DNA from 2 places in the Serinicoccus shuyuelongi genome. Region 2 is predicted to be linked to the other one. Evidence: riboswitches for the same ligand, from Rfam matches in the RefSeq annotation. Region 2 holds a riboswitch; the other holds the start of a gene.

Region 1 (15,029 bases), on a different contig from region 2:
CGGTCGGTGACGTCCTCCCGGACGTCGTCGTTGTCCGGCATCGACTCCAGGACGGCCAGCCGCGCCTCCTCGGCGTCGATCGCGCTCTGGATCAGCACCCGGTTGGCTCCGGCCCGGTGCTCCACCGGTATGCCGTCCAGCCGGCCGATGAACGCGGGGTAGAGCAGACGCATCCGGCGCTGCTCGACCGGCGTCAGCTCACCCCAGTAGCTGCGGATGTCCTCGATGGCTGCGGGGTCGGCGACCATGCCGTCGGCGTCGAGGTCGCCCACCGCGTCCCAGAGCCCGGAGAGCACAGGGTCGTCGACGTCCTCCGGGGCGTAGTCCTGCGCCAGCACGGTGAGCAGACCCGGGTGCCGGGCCAGGAAGGCCTCCACCCGGCCAGGGTCCAGCTGGTCCAGCAGCGAGCGGATGTCCTGCGCGGTCGGAGGGTCCGGCAGCTCACCGAGCAGCCCCTCCTCCGCACGGGAGTCGACCACGCCGTGCCCCCGGAAGACCCCCCAGGCGTCGGCCGGGACCAGCGACCGGGTGAACGTCGAGGAGGAGCCGTGCGGCACCAGCGCCCGCAGGGAGCTCTCCACCGCGACCAGGCTGCCGTGGCAGGCCCGGTCCGCGGTCCGCAGGTCCTCCATCGGGGCCTGGGCGCGGTCCCGCAGCGCCTGTTCCTGCCGCCGCAGCTCCTCGTAGTCGGTGACCTCGACCTGCTCGCCGAGGTCCCCGCGCACTTCGGTCTGCGGCCTGTCGCCCTGCAGCGTGTCCCAGTCGGACTGGATCGTCCGCAGCGTGGCGCCGTGCACGGTCATCGCGTCGGCCAGGTCGACGAGGGCGCGGCCGCCGGCGTCCAGGTCCTGCTCCAGGGTGCGGAACGCGTCCTGCGAGCCCGAGCTGGTCTCCTCTGCACGGTCCGTCAGCCGGCCCTCCCACCCGAGCGCGGTCGCCGCCTGCCCGAGGGTGGTGCGCACGGTGGCCCGCTCCTGGGAGACCAGGTCCGCCGCGCTGGTCAGGGTGCCCCCGGCGGTGCGCACCGGCTCGGCGTCGCTGACCATCCAGGGGTCGATGCCCAGGCTCACGGCGACTCCCCGGTGGCGGCCGCCACGTTGTCGGCGAGGGTGTCCAACGCCGTGCCGAGGGTGCTCAGCTCCTGCCCCGCGTCGCTGATCCGCAGCCGTGCCTGCGTCTGCACCGGCGCCAGCAGGTCCGCGGTCCTGCTGCCGGTCAGCTGCTGCGTCACCGGCGCGACGCTGATCTCGCCGCGCCCCGTCGCCAGCGCGTCGGCCCCCTCGCCCAGGCGCTGCGCGGCGGCGCGGGTGGCCTCGATGTCGGCGTGCGGCATACCCTCCCCTTCCGATGACGTCGACCTGCACCCAACCTAACCTGGTCCCGGCCCCGTGACCAGGGTGTATGCCGGTGACCCTCGCGCGGGAGGGTCACCGGCGGGGGTGGTCAGGCGCGGTCGCCGAGCGCGACGATGTGCTCCGGCAACCGGGTGCTGCTGCCGTACATGAAGTGGTTCTGCATGCGCTCGGAGTAGCGGCTGGCCTCGGTGGTGCGGCCCACCGCCTCAGCCACCTCACGGACCAGCATGGGCGAGGCGCCGCAGCAGACACCCAGGTAGGTGATGCCCAGGGCGTGCGCCTCCCGGGCGAAGGCCCCGATCTCGTAGCGGTTGCACGCGAGGGGGTCCAGGGCGGTCGGGAACGTCCGGCCGTGCGGGGAGGGGACCACGGCACGCTCGTCACCGAGGTTGAAGAACGTGGGCTCCTCGTCCGTGGTCCGGTACGGGATCGGCAGCGCGCCCACGTGGCAGGAGACCGCCTCCCGGATCTGACGCAGCCAGGGCAGCATGGTCGACGGGCCGCGGAAGCAGTTCATCCCGACCACGTCCGCGCCCGCCTGCTCCAGCCGTTGGCAGGTCTCGACGATGCCGACCTGATCGGCCATCTCCTCGAAGGCCATCGGCGCCAGCGTGATGACGACGGGCAGACCGGAGGCCTTGGCCACCTCGAGCGCCGCCAGCGCCTCCCCGGCGTAGTAGAAGGTCTCGCCGACGATCAGGTCAGCGCCCTCCTCGACGGCCCAGCCGACCATCTCCTCGAACATGGCGCGGACCTCGCCCTGGCGTGCGGTGTCGGCCGGGTCCCAGATGTTGCTGTTGGAGATGTTGCCGGCCATCAGGTCACCTGGTCGCCGGTCGGCGACCTCGCGGGCGATCTGCAGCGCCGACCGGTTGAGCGGCTCGAGCAGATCCTCCTTGCCGATCACCCGCATCTTCTCCCGGTGGCCGTTGTAGGTGAACGCCTCCACGACGTCCGATCCGGCCCGCTGGAAGTCCAGGTGCAGCTGCCGCAGCGCGTCCGGGTGCTCGAGCGCGACCTCGGGAACGAACTCGCCGGCGCTGAGGTAGCCGCGCCGTTCCAGCTCGAAGAGGAAGCCCTCCGCGCAGAGCACGGTGCCCTGGTCCAGGCGCTCGGTGAAGGTGGTCGATGTCATGTCTGTCTCCAAGGGTCGGGTCGGTCAGGTGCGGGCGAGGGATGCGCTGGGCGGTGCGGCCTCAGCGGGAGGTCCGGTCAGCGGGGGCACCGGTCGTGGGCGCCGGTCCGCCCCCACCGCCACGAAGGTGTAGGCCGCGCGGGTCACCAGGGCCGGCTCGCCCTCGTGCCGCTCACGGGCCCAGGCCTGGACGGAGACCTTCATCGAGGTGCGTCCCACCTCGGTGAGGTCGGCATACACCGAGACCTCGTCGCCCACGACCACCGCCTGGTGGAAGGACATGCCGTCGACCGCCACCGTGACGGCTCGGCCGCGGGCGTGCCGGGAGGCGACGGAGGACGCCGCGAGGTCCATCTGGCTCATCAGCCACCCACCGAAGATGTCGCCGTACATGTTGGTGTGCGCCGGCATGGCGGTGACGCGGATGGCGGGTGGTTGTTCTGGTCGTTCCCACATGGGAGCCTGCTTCCGCTCTGGCCCGGGCACCCCGCCGGGCGGATCGACACGGCCGAGGCAGGTCTCCTGGCTCGCGGGTCGATGCCGTTCCCCGGGCCTTCCCGACCGGACTCCCGGTCAGTGACACATGTTGGGGGCGGCTCACCGCTCACAGTTGCGGGGGCAGCGCCGGATCTTCACCGGCTTCCCTCTTGGCCTTCCGCTGGCGGAAGGACCTCGACACCGCGATGGTAGGCGACGCCGCGCGTCATGGTGTCGGTGCCCACGGTTCACCGGGCGGGCCTGGCCTAGGGTCGGCGTGTGAGCAGCGGACGGGGAGTCATCAGCTACCCGCCGTTCGCCCGGCTCTGGCTCTCGGACACCGTCAAGTGGTTGGGGATCTTCACCTCGGGCCTGGCCCTGCAGCTGCTGCTGATCCAGACCCTGGACGCCGACCAGGTGGACCTCGGCATCGTCCGGTCCGCGCAGCAGCTGCCGATGCTGCTCTTCGGCCTCGTCGTCGGTGTCCTCATCGAGCGGGTGCGGCGGCGACCCGTGCTGGTCGCCGCCGACGCCACCTGCGCGCTCGCCCTCGGCGCCATCGGGGTGCTGGGCGTGCTGGACCTGCTGACCATCCCGCTGGTGGCGGCCCTGATGTTCGTCCTCGGGGCGGCGTCGATGTGCTCGATCACCGCGCACCAGTCCTTCCTGCCCCGGCTGGTGCCCACCCGTCTGCTGCCGAGCGCGAACGCCCGGATCGAGCAGTCGATGACCGCGGCCGAGTCCGTCGGCCCGCTGCTGGCCGGGGTCCTGGTGCGGGTGGTGACCGCGCCGGTGGCTCTCCTCGTCAACGCCGCCACGTATGCGGTCTCGGCCGTCCTCGTGTCGACCATCCGGGTCACCGAGGACGTGCCGCCGCCCGCAGGGAGGAGGCGGATCTGGCGTGACCTGCGCGAGGGCGCCCGCTACGTCTACACGCACCGGGTGCTCGCCCCGTATGCCGTCGCGCTGCACGTCTGGTTCTTCTTCAACTCCGCGATCCTCACCGTGCTCGTGTTCTACGCCACCGTCGACCTGGGGCTGGGCCCGGTGCAGGTGGGCCTCGCGCTGGCCTGCGCCGGGGTGGCCGGTGTCGTCGCCGCCGGGATCACCCCATTCCTGGCCGAACGGTTCGGCCTCGGCGTCATCGCCTGCCTCGCCGACTGGTTGACGCCGCTGGCCTTCGTCCTGGTCGCCCTGGCCCCGGTCGGGGAGGCCGGTCTGGTGCTGCTGGTCGTCGGCCAGCTGCTGTACGGCACCGCCAGCGGGCTGAAGGGGCCGTTGGACCTCAGCTACCGCAACGCCGTCACCCCGGACCGTCTGCGGGCGCGGATGAACGCGACGATCCGCTCCCTCAACTGGGGCACCATCGTCGTGGCCGCACCGCTGAGCGGGTGGCTGGCCGCGAGCTACGGGAACCGGACGGCGATCTGGGCCGGGATCGCCGGGTTGACCCTTGCTGCGGTCGTCCTCACCGTGTCTCCGTACCGGCAGGCGCGGATGTCCGACGCGGAGGACGACCGATCTGACGCGTAGGGTTTTCGTATGGCTGTGCAGGGACGTTTCCGGAAGGGCAGAGCCGCCGTTCTGGTGGTGTTCTTCGTCGGTGCCGCCGCGGTGTACTTCGGAATCTCGATGCTCATGGGAAGCCCCCTGGTCAGCGCTGTGATCTCCAGCCTCGTCTGGGCGGCGATCTTCGTGCCGGGGATGCTGTGGGTGAACACGAAGATGAACACACGGTTGGCGAACAAGTCGTCATCGTCCACCGGTGCCGATGACCGCGAAGAACACGCCTCGGAGCAGACCGGGGAAACGCGGTCGGACGAGAGATCTTCCGTCGTGGTGGGTCACCGTGACGGAGGTGGGTTCTACCGACGGGCGAGCGTCGTGCCCTGGGTCGACCCGGCCAGGGCAGCCGCGCACCTGACCGAGGTGTCCGCGTGGCGGACGACGGGGCAGCCGGACGACGGCACGGCGTCCCTGCGGCACGGCTCCCGGGCCTGGCTGCGGATCATGGGCGGATGGGACTGGACGCCCCGATCCCGGAGTCGATGGCCGTTCGCTGCTCAGCTCGTCGGTGACCAGGAAGGTGACACGCTCGAGGTGACCGTGACGGACAATTTCGGCCGATGGCTGGACCTGGACTCGTCGAGCGGTTCCGCAGGAACGAGGATGGGCGCGCACGGTGACGTCCTTCTCGCAGAGATCGTCGACCGGCTGCAGGAGCTCAGCACGCGCTCGTGAGCCACCCCGGGCCTCCTGCTCCCCACCCGATGGACCTATGCCGTTCACCCTGGTGTCATCCGGTGGCTGCCCACGCTTCCTAGCGTCCTGGCGGTGACCCCGAATCTCCGTACCCTCCGCTCCCGCACCGTCCGCTCGGCGCTCGTCGTCTCCTGCGCCCTGGGATTGGCCGCCAGCCCGGCCGTCGCCGCTGTGGTGGCCGAGCCCGTCCGCCACTCCGCGGACGACGCCGCCTTCACCCTCGACCCGATCGGCAGCTACGAGACCGGCGTGTTCGACGAGTCCGCCGCCGAGATCGTCGCCTGGTACGCCGCCGGTCAGCGCACGCTCGTGGTGAATGCGCAGAGCGGCACCGTCGACGTGCTGGACGCCGCTGACCCGACCACCCCGGTCAAGGTCTCGGAGATCTCGGCGGTCGGTGTCGAGGCCGCCGACGGGTCGGTGGTGCCCGAGGGGACGGTGGCCAACTCGGTGGCCGTGCGTCCCGACGGCCTGGCCGTGGTCGCCCTGGAGGCGCCGGAGAAGACCGACGACGGCTGGCTCCTCGCCGTGGACGTACGGCAGGAGGAGCCGGAGATCCTGGGGGCATACCGGGTCGGTGCCCTGCCCGACATGGTCACCCTGACGCCCCGCGGGGACCGCGCCGTCGTCGCGAACGAGGGCGAGCCGACGGATGACTACAGCCTCGACCCGGAGGGCACGGTCTCCGTCGTGGAGCTGCCCAAGCAGGTGGACGACCGCGGCCGATCGGCCCAGCACGGGTCCCGTGCGGTCACTCAGGACAAGGTGGGCACCGCCGACTTCCACGCGTTCGAGGGCAAGGACCTGCCCGAGGGGGTCCGCGTCTTCGGCGGACGGGAGGACGCAGGTACCGGCATACCCGACCGGCCCGTCTCGGAGAACCTCGAGCCGGAGTACGTCACCGTCTCCGACAACGGTCGCACCGCGTGGGTGTCCCTGCAGGAGGCCAACGCGCTGGCCGTCGTCGACGTCCGCAGCGCGACCGTCACCGACCTCCTGCCCCCGGGGACGGTGGACCGCCGGGACGTCGCCTTCGATCCGTCCGACCGCGACGGCGGGATCGCTCTCGGGACGTGGCCGGTCCAGGGCTTCCGACTGCCCGACGCCATCGACTCCTACCGGGTGCGCGGCACCGACTACCTCGTGACCGCCAACGAGGGCGACGCCCGTGACTACGACGCCTACTCCGAGGAGGCGCGGGTCAAGGACCTGGGCGAGGACGGCATCCCTCCCGTCTGCGACGGCGTCGCCGCCCAGGCAGGGATGAGCGTGGAGGAGCTGCAGGCGGACGAGAACCTCGGTCGTCTCACGGTCACCCTGGCCCAGGGCCTCGACGAGGACGCCGGCTGCTACGCCGAGCTGTTCACCTACGGCACCCGCGGCTTCTCGATCGTCGACGGCGAGGGCACCGTGGTCTTCGACTCCGGTTCCGAGTTCGAGGAGGTCATCGCCGAGGCGGTCCCGGAGTACTTCAACTCCAACCACTCCGAGACGAACCTCGAGGGCCGTTCCGACGACAAGGGCCCCGAGCCCGAGGGCGTCGTCCTCGGCGAGGTCGACGGCCGGACCTACGCCTTCATCGGCCTGGAGCGCATCGGCGGGGTGATGGTCTACGACGTGACCGACCCGACGGACGCGTCCTTCGTCACCTACGTCAACAACCGGGACTTCTCGGTCTCCGTCGAGGACTCCGAGGACGTCGACGCGGCGCTGGCTGCCGCGGGTGACCTCGGCGCCGAGGGCCTGGCCTTCGTCCCGGCCGCACAGTCGCCGACCGGGTCGCCGCTGGTGATCGTGGGCAACGAGGTGTCCGGCACGACCACGTTCTTCGAGGTCAGCGAACTGCGCTGAGGCGTGGAGACCCCGGTGTCACGACGTCTCGGTGACGGCCGGGGTCGGCTGCGACGCCGCCCAGGACGCGAGCAGGCGCAGCCCCTCGGCCGACGGTGAGCCGGGCTCGGCGGTGTAGACGAGGAGGGCCAGCCCGGGTTCGGCGGTGATGGCCAGCTCCTCGTAGACGAGCGTGAGCTCACCGACCACCGGGTGGTGGAACCGTTTGGTGCCGGCTCCATGGGCGCGGACGTCATGGTCGGCCCACAGCTGCCGGAAGGTCTCGCTGCGGGTGGACAGCTCGCCGACGAGGTCCTGCAGGCCGCGGTCGTGGGGGTCGCGGCCGGCCTCGGTCCGCATGATGCCGACGCACATCCGGGCGAACAGGTCCCAGTCGGGGTAGAAGTCGCGGGAGGTGGGGTCCAGGAACTGGAAGCGGGCAAGGTTGGGGGTGCGCCCGCTGTCGCCGATGACCGGGGAGTAGAACGCTCGTCCCAGGGCGTTGGTGGCCAGCAGGTTCTGGTGGGGGTCGCGCACGAACGCGACGGCGCCGGTCATGGACTCCAACGCCCACTGCAGGCTGTGGCGTGAGGCTGCCTTGGACTGTGCTCGGCGTCGGGGTCGACCTGAGGTGGGCATACCGTCCGCGGCTCTGGCCAGGTCGAACAGGTGGGCGCGTTCGGTGTCGTCGAGCTGCAGGGCTCGGGCGAGCGCTTCCAGGACGCCGGAGGAGGCGCCGCCGATCTGTCCACGCTCGAGCCGCGCGTAGTACTCGACGCTCAGCCCGGCGAGAGTGGCGACCTCGCTGCGGCGCAGCCCGGGCACGCGACGGGCACCGCTCGTCGGCAGACCTACCTGGTCGGGCGTGATGCGGGCGCGACGGGTGGTCAGGAACTCGCTCACCTCGTGACGGTTGTCCACGTCCTCGAGCGTATGCCGAGACATACCGTCGCCGCTCGCGTGAAGGGTGCCCTGTCAGTGCACCCCTTCGCAGGGACTCCCTCATGCCCTGCCGGACGGGTTCACTGGAGGAGTGCGGGCAGCAGCCCGCAGTCGGACGAGAGAGAGGCTGCACCTCCATGCGACAGGTTGTCATGCACGCTCCCGGGGACGTACGGGTCGAGGACCGCGAGGACCCCAGGATCATCGAACCCACCGACGCCGTCATCCGGCTGTCGGCGACCTGCATCTGCGGCAGCGACCTGTGGCCCTACCGCGGTGCCGAACCGGTCGAGCACCAGGTCATGGGGCACGAGTACGTCGGTGTGGTCGAAATGGTCGGCTCCGAGGTACGGACCGTGAAGGTCGGTGACTTCGTCGTCGGCTCGTTCTGGGCGTCCGACGACACCTGCGAGATCTGCCGGGCCGGCTACCAGGCCTACTGCGTGCACCGTGTCCTGATGGGCACCATCGGCACCCAGTCGGAGCTGGCGCGTATCCCGCTGGCCGATGGCACCCTGGTCGCCACCCCGGGGATGCCCGAACCGGGCATGATCCCTTCCCTGCTGGCCGCCTCCGACGTGCTGGGCACCGGTTGGTTCGCCGCCGTCGCGGCCCAGGCCGGACCGGGCACGACGGTCGCTGTCGTCGGTGACGGTGCGGTCGGCCTCCTCGGTGTCCTCGCAGCCAAGCAGTTGGGTGCCGAGCGCATCATCGCGGTCAGCCGGCACGCGGACCGGCAGGCCCTTGCCCGCGAGTTCGGTGCCACGGACGTGGTCGAGGAGCGCGGGGACGAAGGTGTCGCCCGGGTCAGGGAGCTCACCGGCGGGCTCGGCGCGCACTCGGTCATCGAGGCGGTCGGCACCCAAGAGGCGATGATGCAGGCCATCGGGTCGGCCCGTCCCGGCGGGCATGTCGGGTTCGTCGGTGTCTCCCACGACGTCGCCATCCCCGGCGACGCACTGTTCATGGCCGGCGTGCACCTGCATGGCGGACCCGCTCCGGTCCGACGGTTCCTGCCCGAGCTGATCCAGCTCATCTGGGACCGCACGATCGACCCCGGCAAGGTCTTCGACCTGACCCTTCCCCTCGAGCAGGCCGCCGAGGGCTACCGGGCGATGGACCAGCGCACCGCCACCAAGGTCCTGCTCACGCTGTGAGCCTCATGCCCGCATCCGGCACCACCATCCTCACCGTCGGGGTCGGTTCACTGGCCGGAGTCCTCCTCACGGGCTGCGCCGCCCGGGGTCCACTCCTCGACGAGGCTGACCAGGCCGGTCCGCCGGACACCAAGGAGCACGACATGACGATCTCGATCACGATCGGCGACGACCGCTTCACCGCCACGCTCGACGACAGTGCCGCGACCCGTGACCTGGTCGCTCAGCTGCCCGTCACGGTCGACATGGTCGACCACGGCGGTGTGGAGAAGACAGGTCGGCTGCCGTCCGCGCTCTCCCTGGACGGGCAGCCCGACGGTGCCGACCCGGACGTCGGAGACCTGGGCTACTACGCACCCGGCGGCGATCTGGTCCTCTACTACGGCGACCAGGGGTACTTCCCCGGCATCGTCGTCCTCGGCCGGATGGACGGCGGCGCGTCGGCGCGGATCGCGGAGATCGATGGTCCGGTCACGGCCACCGTCGAGGAGGTGTGAGTCCGTGGAGCTGAAGGACTTCCTCGAGCACATCCGCACCGGCGCGCTCATCGCCGGAGGTTCCGAGCAGCACCGCTTCATGCAGGACGCCGCCCAGGACGCCTTGCGTACCGTCGCGCAGATCAACACCGGATACCGCACGCCTGACGAGATCCGCGCCCTGATGACCCGCCTCACCGGGCGGGCGGTGCACGAGTCCGTCACGGTCTTCCCACCGTTCTACACCGAGTTCGGCAAGAACCTGTCCCTCGGCAACGACGTCTTCATCAACATGGGTTGCAGCTTCCAGGACACCGGTGGCATCACCATCGGGGACGGCACCCTGATCGGCCACGGCAGCACCCTGACCACCCTCAACCACGTCCTCGACCCCGAGCGACGCGCCGACATGCACCCCGCACCCGTCACGATCGGTCGCCACGTATGGCTCGGCGCCGGGGTGACGGTCGTCCCGGGCGTCTCGATCGGTGACGGCGCCATCATCGGCGCGGGCTCGGTCGTCACGAAGGACGTCGCGGCCGACACCATCGTCGCCGGGGTCCCGGCCCGGCTGATCCGGGAGACCGGGTTCCGGGCCTAGTCTGCTGGCCCTGGGAGGGGCGCGCGGGCGTCGCGCGGTGCACAGCGCTCGCCCGGTCGGCGCACGACGCTCGCCCGGTCGGCGCACGACGCTCGCCCGGTCGCTGACCAGCCGGTATGCCCGGCATACCTCCCGCGCACCTTTCGCGCGCCCGGCACCCCCGTGGCAGGCTGGGTAGTCCGAGACGCCCCCCGTGCCGACCAGGAGTCAACGATGACCACTGCGAACCTTGCCGCCAACCTCGCCGAGACCGCCGAACGGCACCCGGACCGTCCGGCGGTGATCCTGGACGACGTCGTCCTGCCCTACAGCGACCTCGAGCACTCGGTGCGCCGGCTCGCCGGGTGGCTGCGGGCCCAGGGGATCGGTGCCGGTGACCGGGTCGCGCTCATGCTGCCGAACGTGCCGAGCTTCCCGGTCCTCTACTACGCCACGCTCCGGCTGGGCGCGGTGGTCGTCCCGATGAACCCGCTCTTCCGCAAGCGCGAGATCCAGTTCTACCTGGAGGACTCCGGCGCCTCGCTGATCGCGGCGATGCCCGGGGAGGACGTCGAGGTGGCGGCCCAGGCGGCCGGGGCGCGGGTGCTGCCGATCGGACCCGACGGCCTCAGCTCCTACGTGCACGGCGACGACGCGGTCGACCCGGTCGAGGAGATCGTCGAGCGGGACGGCGCGGACACCGCGGTCATCCTCTACACCTCCGGCACCACGGGTCGCCCGAAGGGCGCCGAGCTGACCTGCGACAACCTGCAGAGCAACCAGCGCGCCACCACCGAGACCCTGCTGCACCTGGACGAGAACGACGTCGTCATGGGATGCCTGCCGCTCTTCCACGTCTTCGGGATGACCTGCGGGATGAACACGGCTGTCGCCGTCGGTGCCGCCCTGACGATGATCCCCCGCTTCGACCCGGCCAAGGCGCTGCAGGTCATCGAGCGCGACCGGGTCACGGTCTTCGCGGGCGTCCCGACGATGTACGGCGCCATGCTCGCCGCCGCCGGTGCCGCGCAGACGCCGCCGGACCTGTCCACCCTGCGGACCGCCATCTCCGGCGGGGCCAGCCTGCCGCTGGAGGTCATGCGCCGCTTCGAGGAGACCTTCGGCGCCACCATCCTCGAGGGCTACGGCCTGTCCGAGACCTCCCCGGTCGCCTCCTTCAACCACCCCGACGCCGAACGCAAGCCCGGCTCCATCGGCACCCCCATCCGCGGGGTCGAGATGCGCCTCGCCGGTGCCGACGGCCAGGACGTCGGGGACGACCCGGAGGCCATCGGCGAGATCTGCATCCGCGGCGAGAACATCATGAAGGGCTACTGGCAGCGACCCGACCCGACCGCCGAGGCCATCGACAGCGACGGCTGGTTCCGCTCCGGCGACCTGGCCCGGCGCGACGAGGAGGGCTACTACTACATCGTCGACCGCACCAAGGACATGATCATCCGCGGCGGGCTCAACATCTACCCGCGCGAGATCGAGGAGCTGCTCTACGAGCACCCGGCCGTCGCCGAGGCAGCGGTGCTGGGGGTGCCGCACGCCGAGCTCGGGGAGGAGGTCACGGCCTACGTCGTCCTCGCGCCGGACGCGAGCGCCACCCCCGAGGAGCTGATCGAGCACGTCCGCTCGCAGGTGGCGCCCTACAAGTACCCGCGCACCGTCCACCTCATCGACGAGCTGCCCAAGGGCGCCACCGGCAAGATCCTCAAGCGGGAGCTGCGCGAACGGGGTGACGCCTAGGGCGCAGGCTCACCGCTGGCCGTCCTCCTCGGCCAGCTCCGCCTCCTGGACGTCGGCCTCCTCGTCCAGCTCGGTGGCGCGGGTCCGGCACCGGGCCGCGTAGTCGAGCACGTCCTGGCGGAGCGTCCTTGCGTCCGTGCGCACCTGCCGCACGCCCTCGTAGAAGTCGGTGGCCGAAGGCCCCCACCACACACCGTCACTGCGGTGCGGGTAGCGCTCCAGCAGGGTGTCGAGGTCGTCGTCGAGCTGCCACGCCTTGGTGCTGATCGTGCGGGCTACCTCGCGCAGTTCCTCGGCCCTGGCCCGCTTCTGCGCCGGTGTCGTCACAGCAGGCTCACCCCCACCAGCATCGAGAACAGCGTCTCCGCCGGCCACGGGTGCAGCTGCAGCCGGTCTCCCTCGGCGACCAGCCGCAGGTGGCCGTGCCGTCCGGCGTGGATCCCGGCCAGCTGGTGCCCGGTGTCGGTCCCCAGCGTCCAGGTGAACCAGGGCTCTGCCCAGACCGCGCGCAGGTTGTCGTCGGCGTTCGCCGGCGGCGGCACGGTCGGATCGTCGGAACGGGCCGTGACCAGCTCCTCGGTGAGGCTCACCGGCGCGACCACCATCGGCCAGGAAGGGCCTACCTGGAGCCAGCCGGCAAGGTCACCGGCGAGCTGCATGGTCGGGAACCACATCAGCGTCCCGGAGGTTGCGGTGGCGAGCGCCTCCCGGCCCGTCGACGGGTCCCCCGCCGACCGCTGGGGGGAGTCGGTGGCCCACACCACCACCGTCCCCTGCAGGCGGGCCGCCTCGTAGGTGCCCGGCACTCCACCGGCGACGGACTCGACCCGGATCCGACGGTCCGCCGAGCGCAGCACGGTATGCGTGGTCTCACCATCGGGGGTCAACCGCCCGCTCCCGTCCACCAGGCAGGCCGCGGTCAGCCCCCGGACGGCGTCGGCGTCCTTGACCCGCGGCCCGCGCAGCCGCCCGCCGCCGGCGGAGGCGAAGGCGGCGAACGCCGACCGGGACAACGGCAACCCCTGCGGCTGCCAGGGCTGCGCGTCGTGCAGGCGACCGAGGTCCTCCAGCGTCTCTCCCTGAGCCTGCCAGTGCTCGTCGATCCGTGGTTCAGGCATCCCCGTCCTCCGTGGTGTCGCGGGTGTCGCTGCTGTCGACCTGGAGGGTGTCGACGGCGGCGTTGATGAGCGGCATGACCCGCAGGTACCGGTCCGCGTCGACGGTGGCCGTCACCGAGAGGGGGCGAGCGCCCTCCAGCCGGAGCCAGGTGGTGGCGCACACCAGGGCGTCCCCGGCCGGGTAGGTCACCAGCAGGCGGCGCCCGTCCTCGTCGGTCCACAGGTCCCAGGAGACGACGCGGTGCCCACCGAGCGCCACGAAGGTGGCTGCCGTCTCGGTCGCCACCGACCGGATGCTGCCCTCGGTCGGTGCGCCGAGACCGACCACGATGCTGGGCCGCAGCCCGAGCTCCTCGGACCACTCACCGGGGGCCAGCGCGAGCAGCACGGTGCCCTCGTCGTCGGGCTCCTGGGGGATCGGGACCCAGCCGTCGGGCGGCTGCAGGTGCACGGTCAGGTCAGGGGTGGGCATACGGGTCCTTCCAGGGTGGGGCCTCGCGCAGCCAGCGGGGTTGCAGGGGTCCGGGGAGCCACACCACCGCCAGCACCCCGAGGGCGAACAAGGGGAGGGCGAGGACGAGCATGACCATCCCCAGCGCTCGCGGGGCCAGCGGGGCGAGGGAGGTCAGCAGCCCGGCCGCGCCGAGGTAGAGCGGCGAGAGGTGCAGGGTGGGGCTGGGCCACGCGCGCAGCACCATGGGCCGGAACAGGCCGACCCAGGTCACCAGCCCCAGCCCGACCAGCCCGCTGCTGACGATCAGCAGGGGCCAGGAGAAGAGCGTCGTGGGCACGGTCATCCGAACAGCGAGTCCCAGGCCTTCTTGGCCCCGTCGGCGACGGCGCTGCCGGCCTCCTTCAGGGCGGTGCCCACGGCCTTGCCGGCCTTGGACCCGACGAAGGCCCCGATGGCACCCCCGATCAGGGCCCCGCCGACGGTGCCCACCACCGGGATCGGGATGAAGCTGCCGGCGACCGCACCGAGCTTGGCGCCGACCAGTCCTCCGGCGATCGCCCCTCCGCCCTCGGTGGCGGCCGAGTAGCCGGCTGAGGCCACGCGCTGCCCGGTGCTGTACTCGGGGTGGTACTGCTGGTCGTGCTCCCACTGCCCCGCGAACGAGTCGTACAGCGTCAACCCGGCACCGGCCACACCGAGGACACGTCCCCCGGTCCGGGCCCATGTCGGGGGTCGGCCCAGGGTCGGGCTCGTGGTGACGTTCGGCCCGGGCCGGTACGCCGCGTCGTCGGCCAGCGAGGTGATCCTCGGCACGCGCGGGTCGGCCGTGCTGCCCTGGGGGACCAGAAGTCCGCTGGGACGCCGGATGAAGCTCTGCCCCTGGTGCACGTCATCGGCGGTGGAGATGAGGCTGGTCAGTTCGCTGATCGCCCCGCTGGCACTGCGGACGTCGACCTTGGGCACGTAGAGCCGGAAGTTGCGGTACCGCTCGAGCAGGGCCTGCGACATCCCCAGCGGGAGCGCGCCGAACTCGTCGCTGCGCGCGATGCTCTCGATGTTCTCGGTGACGGTCCGGTCCTCGTGCGGCAGCAGGTTGCCGAAGTCGGGGAGCCAGTAGCCGAGCTCACGGAGCTCGGACAGGGGACGCTCGTGGTCGACGTAGTGGACGGCGTGCTCCCGTGCGGCGCCACCGAGCATGGCCAGCTCCTCGGCCATGGTCGCCGTCCTGGACCGTGCGGTCGGTGGGCCGTCCACCCACTGGTCCACCCGTTCGACCTGCAGCGTGATGTCGTCGCCGATCCCGCCGAGGGTGGTGCCCACCCCGAGGGTCGCCCCGGACATCGCGATGACCCCGTCAGGGTCGATCTGAACCGTCATCCCCGTCCTCCCTCAGATCTCCGAGGACGATGCTAGGTCACGGGACCCGCGGTCAACCGCACCGGCCGACGGTCCGGCGCCACCACGTGCCAGCGCCCGTCGTCGCGGCTC
Region 2 (15,029 bases):
GCTCCTGGAGGAAGGCGCGGAAGGGCGCGATGCCGGTCCCCGGACCGACCATGATGACCGGCACCGACGGGTCCTGCGGCAGCCGGAAGTGGTCCCCGGCCTCGACGTAGACCTTGACCCGGTCCCCCTCCTGGGAGCGACGCACGTGCCCCGAGCACCCGCCCAGGTGGTCCCGGCCGAAGCCCTGCCACTCGACGACGCCGACCGTGAGGTGCACCTCGTCCTCCACCTCCTGCTGGCTGGAGGCGATCGAGTACAGCCGCGGCTGCATCTTGCGCAGGGCGTCGACGAGCTGCTGCGCCCCGAGCCGGGCGGGGTGCTCGTGCACGATGTCGTAGATCTGGCGCTCCTCCAGGAAGGTGCGCAGCGCCGCCTTGTCCTGCGCCAGCTCCGCCAGGGTCGGGAGGGCGGCCGCCTCGGCATACCGCTGCACGAAGCCGGGGTAGGACTGGGTGAGCTCCAGGTCCTCGAGCAGCACCTCGCGCAGGGCTTCGGTGCTCTCGCCGAGGGTGACCTCCTCGGTCCCGTCCAGGCCCAGGACCTCGAGCAGGGCGTCGACGGCCTCCGGGTCGTTGCGGAAGAACACCCCGAGGGAGTCGCCGGGCCGGTAGGTCAGCCCCGACCCCTCCAGCGAGATCTCGACGTGCCGCACGTCCTTGGTGCTCATCCGCCCGGTGATCTTCTGCACCTCACCGATCTCGGCGAGGAACGGGCTGCGGCGCGAGTATGCCGTCGGTGCCGCCGCGAGCCCGGGCATCTGGACCACGGTGCCGCCGGCGGGGGTGACGGCGTTCAGCTCGGGCTCGAAGACGTCCAGGGTCGCCTCCACCCACCCGGCCACGTGGTCCTCGTGGTCCACGTCCAGCAGCAGGCGCTCGGCGACGACGCTCGCGCCGAGGGCACGCAGCCGGTCCTCGAAGTCGACGGCCGCCTGGCAGTAGAACTCGTAGCTGGAGTCGCCCAGTCCCAGGACGGTCACCTGGGTGCCGGACAGGTCCGGGGCCTTCTTCGAGGCCAGGAAGCGGTGCAGCTTCTCGGCGCTCTCCGGCGGGTCGCCCTCGCCATGGGTGGAGACGACGACCGTGAGGAACGTCTCCGACTTGAGCTGGGTGGGCTTGTAATCGGCCATGTCGGTGACGGACACGGTGAGGCCGCGGGCCCGGGCGGCCTCGGCGAGGTCGTTCGCCACGTGCTTGGCGTTGCCGGTCTGCGAGCCGTAGAGGACGGTGAGGGTGGCCCCCTCGGTCGACGACGTGGCGGTGGGACCGGGCAGCTGGGCCCCCTCGGTGCTGCCGGCGAGGTAGCCGCTCAGCCAGACCTTCTGCAGGGGCGTCAGCGTGGAGGCCAGCTCGACGAAGCGCTGGTGCTGCTCGGGCGACAGCGGGCTGGCGGTCTCCAGCAGCTGGGACGTGGTGGTCGTCATGCTCACCCCTGCTCCACGTGCAGGCCGCACTCACGGACGAGGCCGAAGAAGCGCGAGCCCTCGGCGTCCAGGTCGTCTCCGGGGCGCCGGGTGGTGTGCGTGTCGCCGATGCTGACGTAGCCCTCGTGGAAGAGCGGGTGGTAGGGCAGGTCGTGCTCGGTGAGGTAGCGGTGCACGTCGCGGTTGCTCCAGTCGACGATGGGGTGGACCTTGACCCTGCCGTTCTGCTTCTCCACCGGCTGCCGGTCCGCGCGACCGGTGGACTGCTCACGGCGCAGCCCGCTGAACCAGGTGCTGATCCCGAGCTCGTTCATCGCGCGCTGCATCGGCTCGACCTTGTTGATCCGGTTGTACTCGGTGATGCCCTCGGCGCCGTGCTCCCAGAGCCGGCCGAACCTGGCCTCCTGCCAGGCCGGGGAGAGCTCGGAGCGGTAGACGTGCAGGTTGAGACCCAGACGGTCGGTGAGCTCGTCGATGAAGCGGTACGTCTCCGGGAAGAGGTAGCCGGTGTCGAAGAGCAGCACCGGCAGGTCCGGCACGGTCCGCGTCATCAGGTGCAGCATGACGGCCGACTGGACGCCGAAGCTGGAGGTCACGGCATACCCTCCGGGCAGGTGCTGCAGGGCCCAGTCGATGCGGTCCTGCGCGCTGCGGTCCTCGAGCCCGGACGCGGCGGCCTCGAGGTCGTGCGGCAGCAGCGGGAGCGTGGTGCAGACGCCGTCGTTGCGGGCGAGAGCGCTCATGGGGTGTCCTCTCGGCTGGTCATGCGTAGAAGTCGGTGGCGGAGACCGTGACCTTGGCCACGACCCCGGTGCGGATGAGGAAGTCGCCGAAGCCCTCGCCGTCCTCGCGGCCGGCGACCCAGGCGCCGATGAGGTGGTCCAGCTCCTCGAGGATCACCTCGGGGCTGACGTTCTCCCGGTAGAGCTTCGGCACCCGGGTGCCGATGCGGTCCCCGCCGAGGTGGAGGTTGTACTTCCCGGGGCCCTTGCCGACGAGCCCGACCTCGGCGAGCATCGCGCGCGAGCAGCCGTTGGGGCAGCCGGCGACCCGGAGCACGATGTGCTCGTCCGGAATCCCGTGCTTGACGAGCAGCTGCTCGACCTGGGCCACGAAGCCGGGCAGGAAGCGCTCGGACTCGGCCATCGCCAGCGGGCAGGTGGGGAAGGACACGCAGGCCATGGAGTTGCGCAGCTGCGAGGTCGTGGCCTCGTCGATGAGGCCGTGCTCGCGGGCGATCTTTTCGATCGTGCGCTTCTGCGCGGCCGGCACCGCCGCGACGACGAGGTTCTGGTTGGCGGTCAGCCGGAAGTGGCCCCGGTGGACCTCGGCGATCTTGCGCAGCCCGGTCTTGATCGGCCTGTCCTCCTCGTCGCGGATGCGCCCGTTGAGGATGAACAGGGTGAGGTGCCAGGTGCCGTCCTGCCCCTTGACCCAGCCGAACCGGTCGCCCCTCGAGGTGAAGGCGTAGGGACGGGAGGGCTCGAAGGTCGCGCCCGCGCGACGCTCGACCTCGGCCTTGAAGACGTCGGAGCCGACCCGGTCCAGGGTGTACTTCGTCTTGGCGTTCTTGCGGTTGACCCGGTTGCCCCAGTCGCGCTGCACGGTGACGACGTGCTCGGCCACGGCCAGGGTGTCCTCCAGCGGGATGAACCCGAAGTCGTCCGCCGTCCGGGGGTAGGTGCTGGTGTCGCCGTGGGTCATCGCGAGCCCGCCGCCGACGAGGACGTTCCAGCCCACGAGCTCGCCGTCCTCGACGATCCCCACGAAGTTGAGGTCGTTGGCGTTGACGTCGACCTCGTTGTCGGGCGGCAGGGACACCGTCGTCTTGAACTTGCGCGGCAGGTAGGTCTCGCCCAGCACCGGCTCCTGGGTGGTGCGGGCCAGCTCGTGGTCGAGGAAGATCTCCACGTAGGCCTTGGTCCGCGGCAGCAGGTGCTCGGAGATCCGGGTGGACCACTCGTGGACCTCGGCGTGCAGCTGCGACTCCAGCGGGTTGCTGGAGCAGAGCACGTTGCGGTTGACGTCGCCGGCGGTGGCGATGGAGTCGATCCCGACGGCGTTGATCGCCTGGTGGGTGTCCTTGATGTCCGGCTTGAACACCCCGTGGAACTGGAAGGTCTGGCGGGTCGTCAGCCGGACCGAGCCGTAGAGCGTGTGCTTCTCGGCCCAGTCCTCGACGGCCAGCCACTGCTCGGGGGTCATCACCCCGCCGGGCACGCGGGCCCGGACCATGACGTTGATGAGCGGCTCGAGCTTCTGCTGGGCGCGCTCGGCGCGGATGTCCCGGTCGTCCTGCTGGTACATCCCGTGGAAGCGGATCAGCTGGAAGTTGTCCGGGCCGAAGCCGCCGGTGATCTGGTCCTGCAGGTCCTCGGCGATCGTCCCGCGCAGGTAGTTGCTCTCCCGCTTCAGGCGCTCGTTGTCGGACAGCTGACCGTCGACGATCAGCGGGCCGTCCTGCTGGCTCTGGGGCATGGCGTGCGTGACTTTCGCTCGGGTCGTGGTGGTCGTCGCGGCGGGCACCGTGGTGCTGACGTGCCTGCGCCAGGGTAAGCGATCATTATGGTTTCCCCTATTCCACGGCATGGGTATGACATAGGCCACACTGCGTCCCACGGCGTCCCGGGCGCACCCGCCCGCCGGGCCCTGTCAGGGGACGTTGGCCTCCAGCTCGGCCAGCCAGACCCGGGCGTTCGCGTCCGAGGGGGCACGCCAGTCACCGCGCGGGGACAGCGCACCGCCGGAGGAGACCTTGGGCCCGTTCGGCAGCGCCGACCTCTTGAACTGCGAGAAGGCGAAGAAGCGCTGCAGGAACAGCTCCAGCCACCGGCGGATGGTGGCCAGGTCGTAGGCGTTGCGCCCTTCTTCCGGGAAGCCGGGGGGCCAGGGGCCCCGGTCCGCGTCGTGCCACGCGTGCCAGGCCAGGAACGCGACCCGGCTGGGCGGCATACCGAACCGGATCACGTGGTGCAGGGTAAAGTCCTGGAGCTCGTAGGGCCCGATCTTGTCCTGGGTGGACTGCACCTGCCCGTCTTCCCCCGCCGGGACCAGCTCGGGGGTGATCTCGGTGTCCAGGATGGAGGTCAGCACCCGGCCGGCGCGCCCGTCGAAGAGGCCCTCGCCGACGACCCAGCGGATGACGTGCTGGATCAGCGTCTTGGCCAGCCCGGAGTTCACCGTGTAGTGCGACATCTGGTCGCCGACCCCGTAGGTGCACCAGCCCAGCGCCAGCTCGGACAGGTCACCGGTGCCGAGCACGATGCCGCCGCGCTGGTTCGCCGCGCGGAAGAGGAAGTCGGTGCGCAGGCCGGCCTGGACGTTCTCGAAGGTGACGTCGTAGAGCGGCTCACCGTCGGCGAACGGGTGGTCCAGGTCGTGCAGCATCTGCCGGGCCATCGGCGTGATGTCCACCTCCTGGAAGGTGACGCCCAGCGAGGCGGCCAGCTCGACGGCGTTGCCCTTGGTGTGGTCGCTGGTCGCGAACCCGGGCAGGGTGAAGGCCAGGATGTCGGTGCGCGGCCGCCCCGCCCGGTCCATCGCGCGGGCCGCCACCAGCAGCGCGTGCGTCGAGTCGAGCCCGCCGGAGATGCCGATGACGACCTTCGGGTCACCGATCTGCGCGAGCCGCTGGTTGAGGGCGCTCACCTGGATGCTGAAGGTCTCGTAGCAGTCCTGGGCCAGCAGCTCGGGGTCGTCCGGGACGAACGGGAACCGGTCGACCACCCGGCGCAGGCCGATGTCGGTGCGCGGCGGGTCCAGGGTCAGCTCGACGGTGCGGAACCTGCCCACCCGGTCGGCCAGCGCCAGCGCGTTGTCGTCGAAGGAGCCCTGCCGGGCCCGGTCCGCCCGGATCCGCATCAGGTCCACGTCGGCGACCGCCCGGTGCGCCCCCTGGGCGAAACGCTCCGACTCCACCAGCAGCCGACCCAGCTCGTGGATCATCGTCTGCCCGTCCCAGGACAGGTCGGTCGAGGACTCCCCCTCCCCCGCGGCCGCGTAGGCGTAGGCGCACAACATCCGCGAGCTCGCCCCGGCGCACAGCGCGTGCCGCTCCGCCGACCGGCCCACCGTGATCGGGCTGCCGGAGAGGTTGGCCACCAGGGTGGCACCGGCCAGCGTCGCCTCGGCCGAGGGCGGCACCGGCACCCACAGGTCCTCGCAGACCTCGACGTGCAGCACCAGCCCCGGGACGTCGGTAACCCGGAAGAGGAGGTCGGGGCCGAACGGGACGTCCACCACGTCGTTCCGCTGCTCCATCCCCCCCACCTCCCCCACCGAGCGTCGCGAATGGTTGCCCTCAGCCCCACCGGGCGTCGCGAATGGTTGCCCCTGGCCCGACCGGGCGTCGCCCGTGGTTGCCTCGGGCCGCCGGAGCCGGATCGTCTGGCCGTCGGTGCCGACCCCCGGCGCGAAGTGCCTCTTCTCGTAGAACTCGCGGTAGTTGGGCAGGTATGACTTCGGCGCGACCCCGAGGATCTCGCCCCGGTGCACCACCACCGCGCAGTTGTAGACACGGTTGCGGTGGCGCAGCGGCGCACCGACCACGATGAGCGGGCTGAGCTCCGCGCTGGCCGTGGCCAGGTCCCACAGCGCCTGCTCGGTGGCGTCGAGGACGGCGTCCTGCAGGAGCAGGTCGTCCAGGGCATACCCGGTGATCCCCAGCTCGGGGAAGATCGCGACCGCGACGCCCTCGCCGTCGCACTCGCGCACCTGGTCCAGGGTGCGGGCGAGGTTGGTGGCCGGGTCGGCGATCGCCACCGGGAGGGTGCAGGTGGCGACGCGGGCGAACCCCTGGTCGTAGGCGCTGAAGAAGTCCACGGGGCCAGTGTGTCAGGAGGCCACCATCGGCGACGCTCGGTCGAGGTGAGGGCAACCATTCGCGACGTCCGGTGGGACTGAGAGCAACCACGGGCGGCGCTCGATGGGATCTACTAGATGTGGGGTTACATCCGTGTCATTCGCATGTATATAGTGGGTCACGCAGCTGGTTCGGCCGGTGCGACCCTCGGGTCGTGGTGGTCGTCGTAAGAGGGAACCCGGTGAGAACCCGGGACTGCCCCGCAGCGGTGAACGGGAACGACCGTCGCACCACGGCACTGCACCCCCGGGTGTGGGAAGCCGCGACCAGTAGGAAGCCGGGAGGGATCTCGGCCGGCCCGTGAGTCCGAAGACCTGCCAGTGCACGGGTGTCCAGAAGGCATCCGTGGCTCGTGACCTCGTGGGAAGGTCTGGGGCCCGGCGACGGCATACCCGCCACGCTCCCCCCGTCAGTCCCCTGGTCCCGAGCTGCGACGAGCAGTTCGAGTTCACGAGGGGTGAGCCGATGGTCAGCACCACTGTCATCAAGCGCGACGGGAGCCGCGCGGACTACGACGGCGCGGAGATCGCGCGGTCGATCGAGAGCGCGGCCCGGGGGTTGGACGACGCCGTCCTGCGCAGCACCCAGCTGCAGTCCGAGCTGGAGATCACCCTCTTCGACGGCATCACCAGCGAGCAGCTGGACCAGTCCGTGATCCAGGTCGCGCTGCAGAACGTCAAGGACGACCCGGCCTACGACATGATCGCGGCCCGGCTGCTCGTCAAGACCATGTACAAGGCGGTCTTCGGGGACACCCGCGACCTGCTCGGCGAGGACGACCCTGAGGTCATCCGGGCCAAGCACCGCCAGTACTTCCCCGGCTTCGTGCACCGCGGCGTCCGCTCCGGGCTGCTCGACCCGCGGCTGGCCGAGCTCTTCGACCTCGACGCCCTCGCCACCGCGCTGGACCCCGCCCGGGACGACCTGCTGCGGTACATCGGCGCCCAGACCCTGCGCACCCGGTATGCCCTCAACGACGCCGACCCGGCGCGCACCGTCCTGGAGACGCCGCAGTTCTTCTGGATGCGCGTCGCCATGGGCCTCTCGCTCACCGAGGCGGACCCGACCGCGGCGGCGCTCGCGTTCTACGACGCGATGTCCCGGCTGGAGTACCTGGCGGCCGGCTCGACCCTGGTCAACGCCGGCACCGCCTACAGCCAGCTCTCCAACTGCTTCGTGATGCAGATGGAGGACGACATCGAGCACATCGGCAAGAGCGTGCGCGACGTCATGTGGTTGACCAAGGGCACCGGCGGCATCGGCATGTCGGTCAGCAAGCTGCGCAGCGAGGGCAGCCCGATCCGGTCCAACAACACCACCTCGACCGGTCCGATCCCGTTCATGCACACCATCGACTCCACGCTGCGGGCGATCAGCCGGGGCGGCAAGAAGTTCGGTGCGCTGTGCTTCTACATGGAGAACTGGCACCTCGACTTCGCCCAGTTCCTGGACCTGCGGCAGAACTCCGGCGACCCCTACCGCCGCACCCGCACCGCCAACACCGCGGTCTGGATCAGCGACGAGTTCATGAAGCGCGTGCAGGCCGACGATGAGTGGTACCTCTTCGACCCGCTCACCACCCCCGACCTGGTCGAGCTGACCGGCGCCGCCTTCTCCGCCCGGTATGCCCACTACGTCACCGAGGCACGGGCCGGTCGGCTGCGGCACAAGAAGGTGCGCGCCCGCGAGCAGTGGCGGGCCATCCTCATCTCCCTGCAGACCACCAGCCACCCGTGGCTGACCTGGAAGGACTCGGTGAACACCCGGGCGCTGAACCACAACACCGGGACCATCCACTCCTCCAACCTGTGCACCGAGATCACCCTGCCGCAGGACCGGGACAACGTCTCCGTCTGCAACCTGGCCTCGATCAACCTCTCCCGGCACGTGCACGGGCGGCACAGCACCGGTGAGGTCACCATCGACTGGGACCGGCTGGCCCACTCGGCCCGCCTCGCGGTCCGCCAGCTGGACAACCTGATCGACATCACCATCAGCTCGGTGCCGGAGTCGGAGCGTTCCAACGAGCTCAACCGGGCCCTGGGTCTCGGTGTCATGGGCTTCACCGACGTGGTGGAGCGGTTCGGCCTGTCCTACGAGTCGAGCGAGGCCTACGACCTCATCGACTCCCTGGTCGAGTTCGTCTCGTGGCACGCGATCGACGCCAGCGCGGACCTGGCCCGCGAGCGTGGGGCCTACCCGAACTTCGCCGGCTCGCGGTGGAGCGAAGGGATGGTCCCGGTCGACTCGCTGGACCTGCTGGAGGCCGACCGCGGGCTCACCGTGGAGGTGGACCGGCGCAGCGAGATGGACTGGGACGTGCTGCGGGAGAAGGTGGCCGGTGGCATCCGCAACTCCACCCTGATGGCCATCGCCCCCACCGCCTCCATCGGCCTGGTGGCCGGCACCACCCCGGGCCTGGACCCGCAGTTCAGCCAGATCTTCAGCCGCGCCACCAGCGCCGGCAAGTTCCTCGAGGTGAACCGCAACCTGGTCGCCGACCTGGCCGAGCGCGGCCTCTGGGAGGACCTGCGCGAGGACCTGCTGCGCCACCAGGGCGACCTGTCCAAGGTCGAGGGTGCCCCCGCGGACCTGCAGGAGATCTACCGGACCAGCTTCCAGCTCTCCCCGTACGCCTTCCTGCACGTGGCGGCCCGGGCGCAGAAGTGGATCGACCAGGCCATCAGCCGCAACATCTACCTGGCCAGCCGGGACGTCGGTGGGATGCAGGAGTTGTACTCCGCGGCCTGGCGGATGGGCGTGAAGACGACCTACTACCTGCACATGATGCCCCGGCACACCGCCGAGCAGTCGACGGTCAAGGTCAACAAGGCGGCCCAGCCCGCGTCCTCCTCCACTGCCGCGTCCTCCGGCGGGTCCTCCGTCGGCTCCGGCTCGTCGGGACCGCGACGCGGGTTCGGCGCGGTAGCCGGATCTCAGGCTGCGACGAGCCCGACGAGCCCGACGAGCGCACCGGTGCGACGCGGGTTCGGCGCGGCGACCGCGACCGCCGCCCCCACGCATACCCCGGAGCGGATCGCCCCCGAGCCCCCGCCGCAGGCCGAGGAGCTCCCCCTGGTGGACGAGGTCGACGGGCAGGCGTGCCCGATCGACCCGATGGAGCGCCTGCAGTGCGACTCCTGCCAGTGACCACCCCCTTCCCGACCGTCTGAGAGAAGTACACCGATGACCACCGACACACCCGTCAGCACCAGCAACACCGGGACCGCGACCGAGAGCACGACCACGACGACGACCGGGATCCTCGGGACCGGCATCCGGGAGGGTCTGCTGCTCAAGCCCGTCACCTACCCCTGGGCGATGGAGCTCTACGACCAGGCGGTGGCCAACACCTGGTTCCCGAACGAGGTGCAGCTGGGTGAGGACCTGGCCGACTTCGAGCGGATGAGCGACGACGAGCGGCACGCACTGACCTTCCTGATGAGCTACTTCAACCCCAACGAGCTGCTCGTCAACAAGGCGCTCGCGTTCGGCGTCTACCCCTATGTGAACGCCGCCGAGTGCCACCTCTACCTGGCGAAGCAGATGTGGGAGGAGGCCAACCACTGCATGAGCTTCGAGTACGTGCTGGAGACCTTCCCCATCGACCGGGAGAAGGCCTACAACAGCCACGTCGAGGTGCCGTCGATGGCGGCCAAGGAGGAGTTCGAGGTCGCCTTCATCCGGCGGATGACCGAGCAGACGCTGGACATCAGCACGACCGAGGGCAAGCAGGACTTCGTCCGGAACCTGGTCGCCTACAACGTCATCCTGGAGGGGATCTGGTTCTACTCCGGCTTCATGGTCGCGCTGAGCTTCCGGCAGCGGAACCTGCTGCGCAACTTCGGCTCGCTGATCGACTGGATCGTCCGGGACGAGAGCCTGCACCTGAAGTTCGGGATCAACCTCATCCTCACCGTGCTCGAGGAGAACCCGGACGTCGCGACGCCGGAGTTCGCCGCCGAGATCCGGCAGATGGTGCTGGACGCCGTCGAGATGGAGGAGGCCTACAACCGGGACATGCTCCCGAACGGCATCCTCGGCCTGAACGCGGACTACATCAACACCTACGTCCGCTACCTGGCCGACCGCCGGTTGGAGGAGCTGGGCTTCGAGCCGGAGTACGGCGTGGCTAACCCGGCGAAGTGGATGGCGGCCGCGAACGACACGCTGCAGCTGGTGAACTTCTTCGAGTCGATCAACACCTCCTACGAGGTCAACGCCCGCGCCGACTCCTGAGGGCCGCCGATGTCCTGCGTGACCTTCCTGACGGACGAGCAGCGGCGACGGCTGGCGCTGGGAGCCGCAGACACCGCACCGGTGTCGACCTTCCGCTCACCGCCGGTGACCGCGTCGGTGCGGCGCCGGGTCGCTGCGCTTGCCCGCGACCCCCGACCGGGGATCCGGGCCAGCGCGGCGGCGCACCCGCACGCGCCGCCCGAGGTGCTGCATACCCTGGCGCAGGACGAGGAGGTATGCGTGCGGGTGGCGCTGGCGCGCAACGCCTGGGCACCCCACGCTGTGCTGGCGGTGCTCGCGGTGGACCCGGTCCCGTCGGTCCGTCAGTGGGTCGCGGTGCACGAGCGGGCCGGTGTCGAGCTCCGCGACCGGCTCGGGGCGGACCCTGACCCACAGGTGCGGGCCGTGGTCGGGTGGGTGCACGCCGCGACGTCCGGATAGGCACTTCGGGACGCCCGGTCGGGCAGTTCGAGACGCCCGGTCGGGCAACTGGGGACGCCCGGTCGGGCAGTTCGAGACGCCCGGTCAGGTGCAGCCGGTGAACTCCCACAGCGAGGCGCTGCCGCCCTCGTCGACCTTGGTCCAGGCCGGGCCCTCGACGGGGTCGAGGTTGCGCAGGCCGGGGGTGGTCTCCTCCCACTTGGCGTTGAGGTCGTCGTCGAAGGTGAGGGAGTCGGCGTACACATGGGTCACGCCCAACGCCCGCACCGCCTCGCACACCTCCGGGTCGCTCGGCCACCGCTCGAAGCCCTGCTCCAGCACCGTCCGTTCGGGGCTGCCCGGGATGGGGCTCAGCTGGGGGAAGACGACGTCCACGCCGGCCCGGTGCAGCAGGTAGGGGGAACCGGCGACGGCCTCCCCCAGCACCACCGCGTCCTCGGGCAGCGTCTGTCCCGCACGGTCGATCATGTCGATCTCCGCCGGCTCCAGGATGCTGCCCCAGGCGATCGGGTAGGTCGTGTAGGTGGAGGCCATCACCTGCACCTGGCTGGTCCAGCGGAGCCCGGAGGTGAGCACCACCAGGGCCACCACCAGCACGGCGGCGGCCGCGGTCACCGGCACCCGGAAGGTGCGTGCCGCCCTGTCGGCCAGCCAGCCGCCCGCCCCGGCGGCGAGCATGATCGCCGGGATGAGCAGCAGCTGGTTGATCCGGGACGGCTGGGTGTACCAGAACCCGGCCAGTGCCCGCAGCGGCTGCTCCGCGGGTCCGGCCGCGAGCAGCGTCAGCGCCACCGCCGCCAGCAGCGACACGATCAGCCACCGGGCGTGCCGCCAGCGCAGCGCCAGGGCGATGCCCAGCCACACCAGCAGGGTGCCGACCAGGTTCACCGAGGTGACCTCGTAGACGTACACCAACGGGTGGTCGATGAGCAGCGACCCGAGGCCCGGCAGGTAGGAGTCCTGGCCGCCCCGCTCGTAGTCCAGGATCGAGAGCACCGGCGGGAACGTCAGCAGGAACACCGCCAGCCCGACGGCCCCACCCGCCAGCAGCAGACCGACACCCCAGGCCCACCACGGACGGCCGAGCCGGGCCTGCCGCCGCAGCTGGCGCACGGTGAGCACCGCCAGCAGCGGCAGCGCCAGCAGCGCCAGCGAGAAGAGGCCGGACGGGTGCGCCAGGACCACCCCGAGCAGCGCCCAGGCCAGCCCGATCCCGAGGGCCACGTGCATCCGCCAGCTCAGCACGCCGCGCAGGGTGGCGATGAGCAGCGCGATCGTTCCGGGCAGGCCGGCCGTCGACAGCGCGAACGGCCACACCGCCAGCATCGACACCGCGATCGCCGGGAAGGTCACGAAGCCGGCCGCCAGCACCGGCACCAGGATCGAGGGTAGCGCCCGGGCCGGCCAGACCACCCGGGCCAGCGCGATCAGGCCGGCGACCCAGATGACGCACCCGATCACCAGCGAGGAGGCGTTCGCCGCCTCGGTCACCCCGTCGAACCCGGGCGCCACCGCCACCAGCGAGTGCCACACCGCGGGGTAGAAGGGCGCCACGGTGTCCGCGTACATCGGGGACAGCCCGCCGAGGGAGCTGGCGTTCCCGGTCTCCCGCACGAACCAGAGCGCGTTCAGGTGGAAGACCGCGTCCCAGGCCTGCGGCGGCTGGTCGGCCCGGCCCATCCCGGTCATCATCGCCGCGGCCAGGGTCCCCCCGCCGACCACCCAGGTCAGGGCCAACCACGCCCGTTCGGTATGCCGCAGCCGCCGCTCCCCGGCGACCGTCACCCCGGCCGGGGCCCAGGTGGTGCGCAGGGCCGCGCCGATCCCGGCCGCGACGGCCGCCGCCAGGACGGCCCCGACGACGAAGGTCAGCAGGCTCCAGCGCAGACCCACGAGGTCGTAGCCGATGGCCAGCACCCCGGCCAGGCCGGTGGTGACGGCCGGCCCCGCGCCGAGGGCGAGCAGCCCGCGGACCCCGAGCAGCCGCAGCACGGCATACCCCGGCAGCACCCAGAGCAGCGCCAGCCCCGCGATGCCGGGCGTCACCGACGCCCAGCCGACCCCCTCACTCATACGGTGTAGCTCTCGCCCCCGCCGATCGTCAGGCGGGGCACACCGGTGAAGCGGGCGGCGTCGGTGATGCGCCGACCGTCGAGCAGCACCCGCAGACCGGGCAGGTCGTCGGCGGACAGCTGCGCGTACTCCGGGTGGTCCGCCTGGACGATCGCCACGTCGACCGGCTCACCGGACCGTCCGGGCGTCCAGCGGTAGGGCTCCCAGCCGAAGGCGGACAGCTCGGCGTCGGTGTACATCGGGTCGTGCACCAGCACCTGCGCACCGCGCGAGCGCAACGCCTCGACGGTTCCGAAGATCCCGGAGAAGGCGGTCTCCTTCACCCGGCCGCGGTAGGAGGCCCCGAGCACCACCACCCGCAGCTCGCGCAGCGAGCCGAGCAGCGTCTCGGCGCGGGCGACCGCGTACTCCGGCATCGCGGCGTTGGCCTCACGGGCGGTGCGGACCACGGTGGCGTCCGGGTCGGTGGACAGGTAGAGGCGGGGGTAGACGGGGATGCAGTGGCCCCCGACGGCGATGCCCGGGTGGTGGATGTGGCTGTAGGGCTGGGAGTTGCAGGCCTCGATGACCCGGTGCACGTCGATGCCGGCGCCGTCGGCGAAGCGGGCGAACTGGTTGGCCAGCCCGATGTTCACGTCCCGGTAGGTGGTCTCGGCCAGCTTGGCCATCTCCGCGGCCTCGGCGCTGCCCATGTCCCAGACCCCGTTCGGGCGCGGCAGGTCGTCCCGCTCGTCGAAGGAGAGGACGGAGCAATAGAAGTCCATGGCCCGCTCGGTGCCGACCTCGCTCAGGCCGCCGACGAGCTTGGGGTAGCGGCGCAGGTCGGCGAAGACCCGGCCGGTGAGGACCCGCTCGGGCGAGAACACGAGGTCGAAGTCGCTGCCCTCGACGAGCCCGCTGATCTGTTCGATCATCGGCTTCCAGCGGCGTCGGGTGGTGCCCACCGGCAGCGTCGTCTCGTAGGAGATGAGGGTGCGCGAGCCCGGGATCAGGTGCGCGGCGAGGCTGCGGGTGGCGGCGTCCATCCAGCCGAAGTCGGGCTGCCCGGTGGCCTCGTCGACGAAGAGCGGCACCACCAGCACCACCGCGTCCGCGCCGGGGATGGCGTCGGCGTAGTCGGTGGTGGCCCGCAGCCGCCCGGCCGGGACCAGCTCGGCCAGCTTCTCGGCCAGGTGGTCCTCGCCGGGGAAGGGCTCGGTGCCGGCGTTCACGGCCTCGACCGTCGCGGCGTTGACGTCGACCCCGACGACCTCGTGGCGGGGGTCGGCGTCGGCGAACTGGACCGCCAGCGGCAGTCCGATCTTGCCCAGGGCAACGACCGCGATCTTCATCGGTGGGATGTCCGTCCTCGAGTGGGGGTGACGTGCCTGCTCAGGATACGTCGCCGGCACGGCATACCCTGGAAGGATGGACGAGAGCACCAGCAGGTTCACCGGCCCGGACGGAACCCAGGTGCACGTGCGGGGCTGGGTGCCGGACGGGGCGCCGAGGGCGCTGGTGCTCATCGCGCACGGGATGCTGGAGCACTCGCAGCGGTATGCCCACGTCGCCGGGCGGCTGGTCGACCGCGGGTATGCGGTGTACGCACCCGACCACCGCGGGCACGGTCACAGCGTGACCGGACGCGGCACCCTCGGACACCTCGGGGACAAGGACGGCTTCGCCGCCGTCGTGGACGACCTGCTCGCCCTGTCGGACCACCTGCGGGCCGAGCACCCCGGCGTGCCGCTGGTGCTGCTCGGGCACAGCATGGGCTCGTTCCTGGCCCGGGCGTATGCCGCCAGGTACGGCGACCGGTTGGCCGCGTTGGTGCTCTCGGGCACCGCCGGGACCCCGGGGGTCAAGGGCCTGCTCGGGGAGCGGGTCGCGGCGGCCGAGGCCAGGCTGCGCGGGCCCCGGGCGCGCAGCCACCTGATGACGGCGTTGTCGCTGGGCCCCTACAACCGGGCGTTCCGGCCGAACCGCACGGACTCGGACTGGCTGACCCGGGAC

What was found. Region 2 has a riboswitch for cobalamin ahead of ACI3EY_RS07295 (ribonucleoside-diphosphate reductase subunit alpha). Riboswitches for the same ligand answer to the same signal wherever they lie in the genome.
Region 1: linked by a shared signal. The riboswitch ahead of ACI3EY_RS01575 (acyl-CoA thioesterase) and the one ahead of ACI3EY_RS07295 (ribonucleoside-diphosphate reductase subunit alpha) in region 2 are both predicted to bind cobalamin.

What each region holds. Positions count from the first base shown of each region.
Region 1 covers NZ_JBJFZU010000002.1:291,942-306,970, forward strand. The annotation lists gene ACI3EY_RS01560 (alpha/beta hydrolase) at 1-1,070, opposite strand, end outside; gene ACI3EY_RS01565 (hypothetical protein) at 1,067-1,333, opposite strand; gene ACI3EY_RS01570 (homocysteine S-methyltransferase family protein) at 1,444-2,490, opposite strand; gene ACI3EY_RS01575 (acyl-CoA thioesterase) at 2,515-2,946, opposite strand; cobalamin riboswitch at 2,986-3,180, opposite strand; gene ACI3EY_RS01580 (MFS transporter) at 3,247-4,500, shown strand; gene ACI3EY_RS01585 (hypothetical protein) at 4,510-5,208, shown strand; gene ACI3EY_RS01590 (choice-of-anchor I family protein) at 5,302-7,080, shown strand; gene ACI3EY_RS01595 (helix-turn-helix transcriptional regulator) at 7,099-7,980, opposite strand; gene ACI3EY_RS01600 (zinc-dependent alcohol dehydrogenase family protein) at 8,139-9,158, shown strand; gene ACI3EY_RS01605 (cyclophilin-like fold protein) at 9,302-9,655, shown strand; gene ACI3EY_RS01610 (sugar O-acetyltransferase) at 9,660-10,235, shown strand; gene ACI3EY_RS01615 (long-chain-fatty-acid--CoA ligase) at 10,449-11,969, shown strand; gene ACI3EY_RS01620 (hypothetical protein) at 11,979-12,296, opposite strand; gene ACI3EY_RS01625 (hypothetical protein) at 12,293-13,087, opposite strand; gene ACI3EY_RS01630 (hypothetical protein) at 13,080-13,559, opposite strand; gene ACI3EY_RS01635 (hypothetical protein) at 13,546-13,884, opposite strand; gene ACI3EY_RS01640 (hypothetical protein) at 13,881-14,918, opposite strand; gene ACI3EY_RS01645 (beta-galactosidase) at 14,951-15,029, opposite strand, start outside.
Region 2 covers NZ_JBJFZU010000004.1:199,923-214,951, forward strand. The annotation lists gene ACI3EY_RS07275 (assimilatory sulfite reductase (NADPH) flavoprotein subunit) at 1-1,423, opposite strand, end outside; gene ACI3EY_RS07280 (phosphoadenylyl-sulfate reductase) at 1,426-2,166, opposite strand; gene cysI (assimilatory sulfite reductase (NADPH) hemoprotein subunit) at 2,186-3,901, opposite strand; gene ACI3EY_RS07290 (NAD(+) synthase) at 4,076-6,244, opposite strand; cobalamin riboswitch at 6,394-6,620, shown strand; gene ACI3EY_RS07295 (ribonucleoside-diphosphate reductase subunit alpha) at 6,750-9,434, shown strand; gene ACI3EY_RS07300 (ribonucleotide-diphosphate reductase subunit beta) at 9,471-10,523, shown strand; gene ACI3EY_RS07305 (hypothetical protein) at 10,542-10,964, shown strand; gene ACI3EY_RS07310 (DUF6541 family protein) at 11,049-13,037, opposite strand; gene ACI3EY_RS07315 (nucleotide sugar dehydrogenase) at 13,034-14,368, opposite strand; gene ACI3EY_RS07320 (alpha/beta hydrolase) at 14,445-15,029, shown strand, end outside.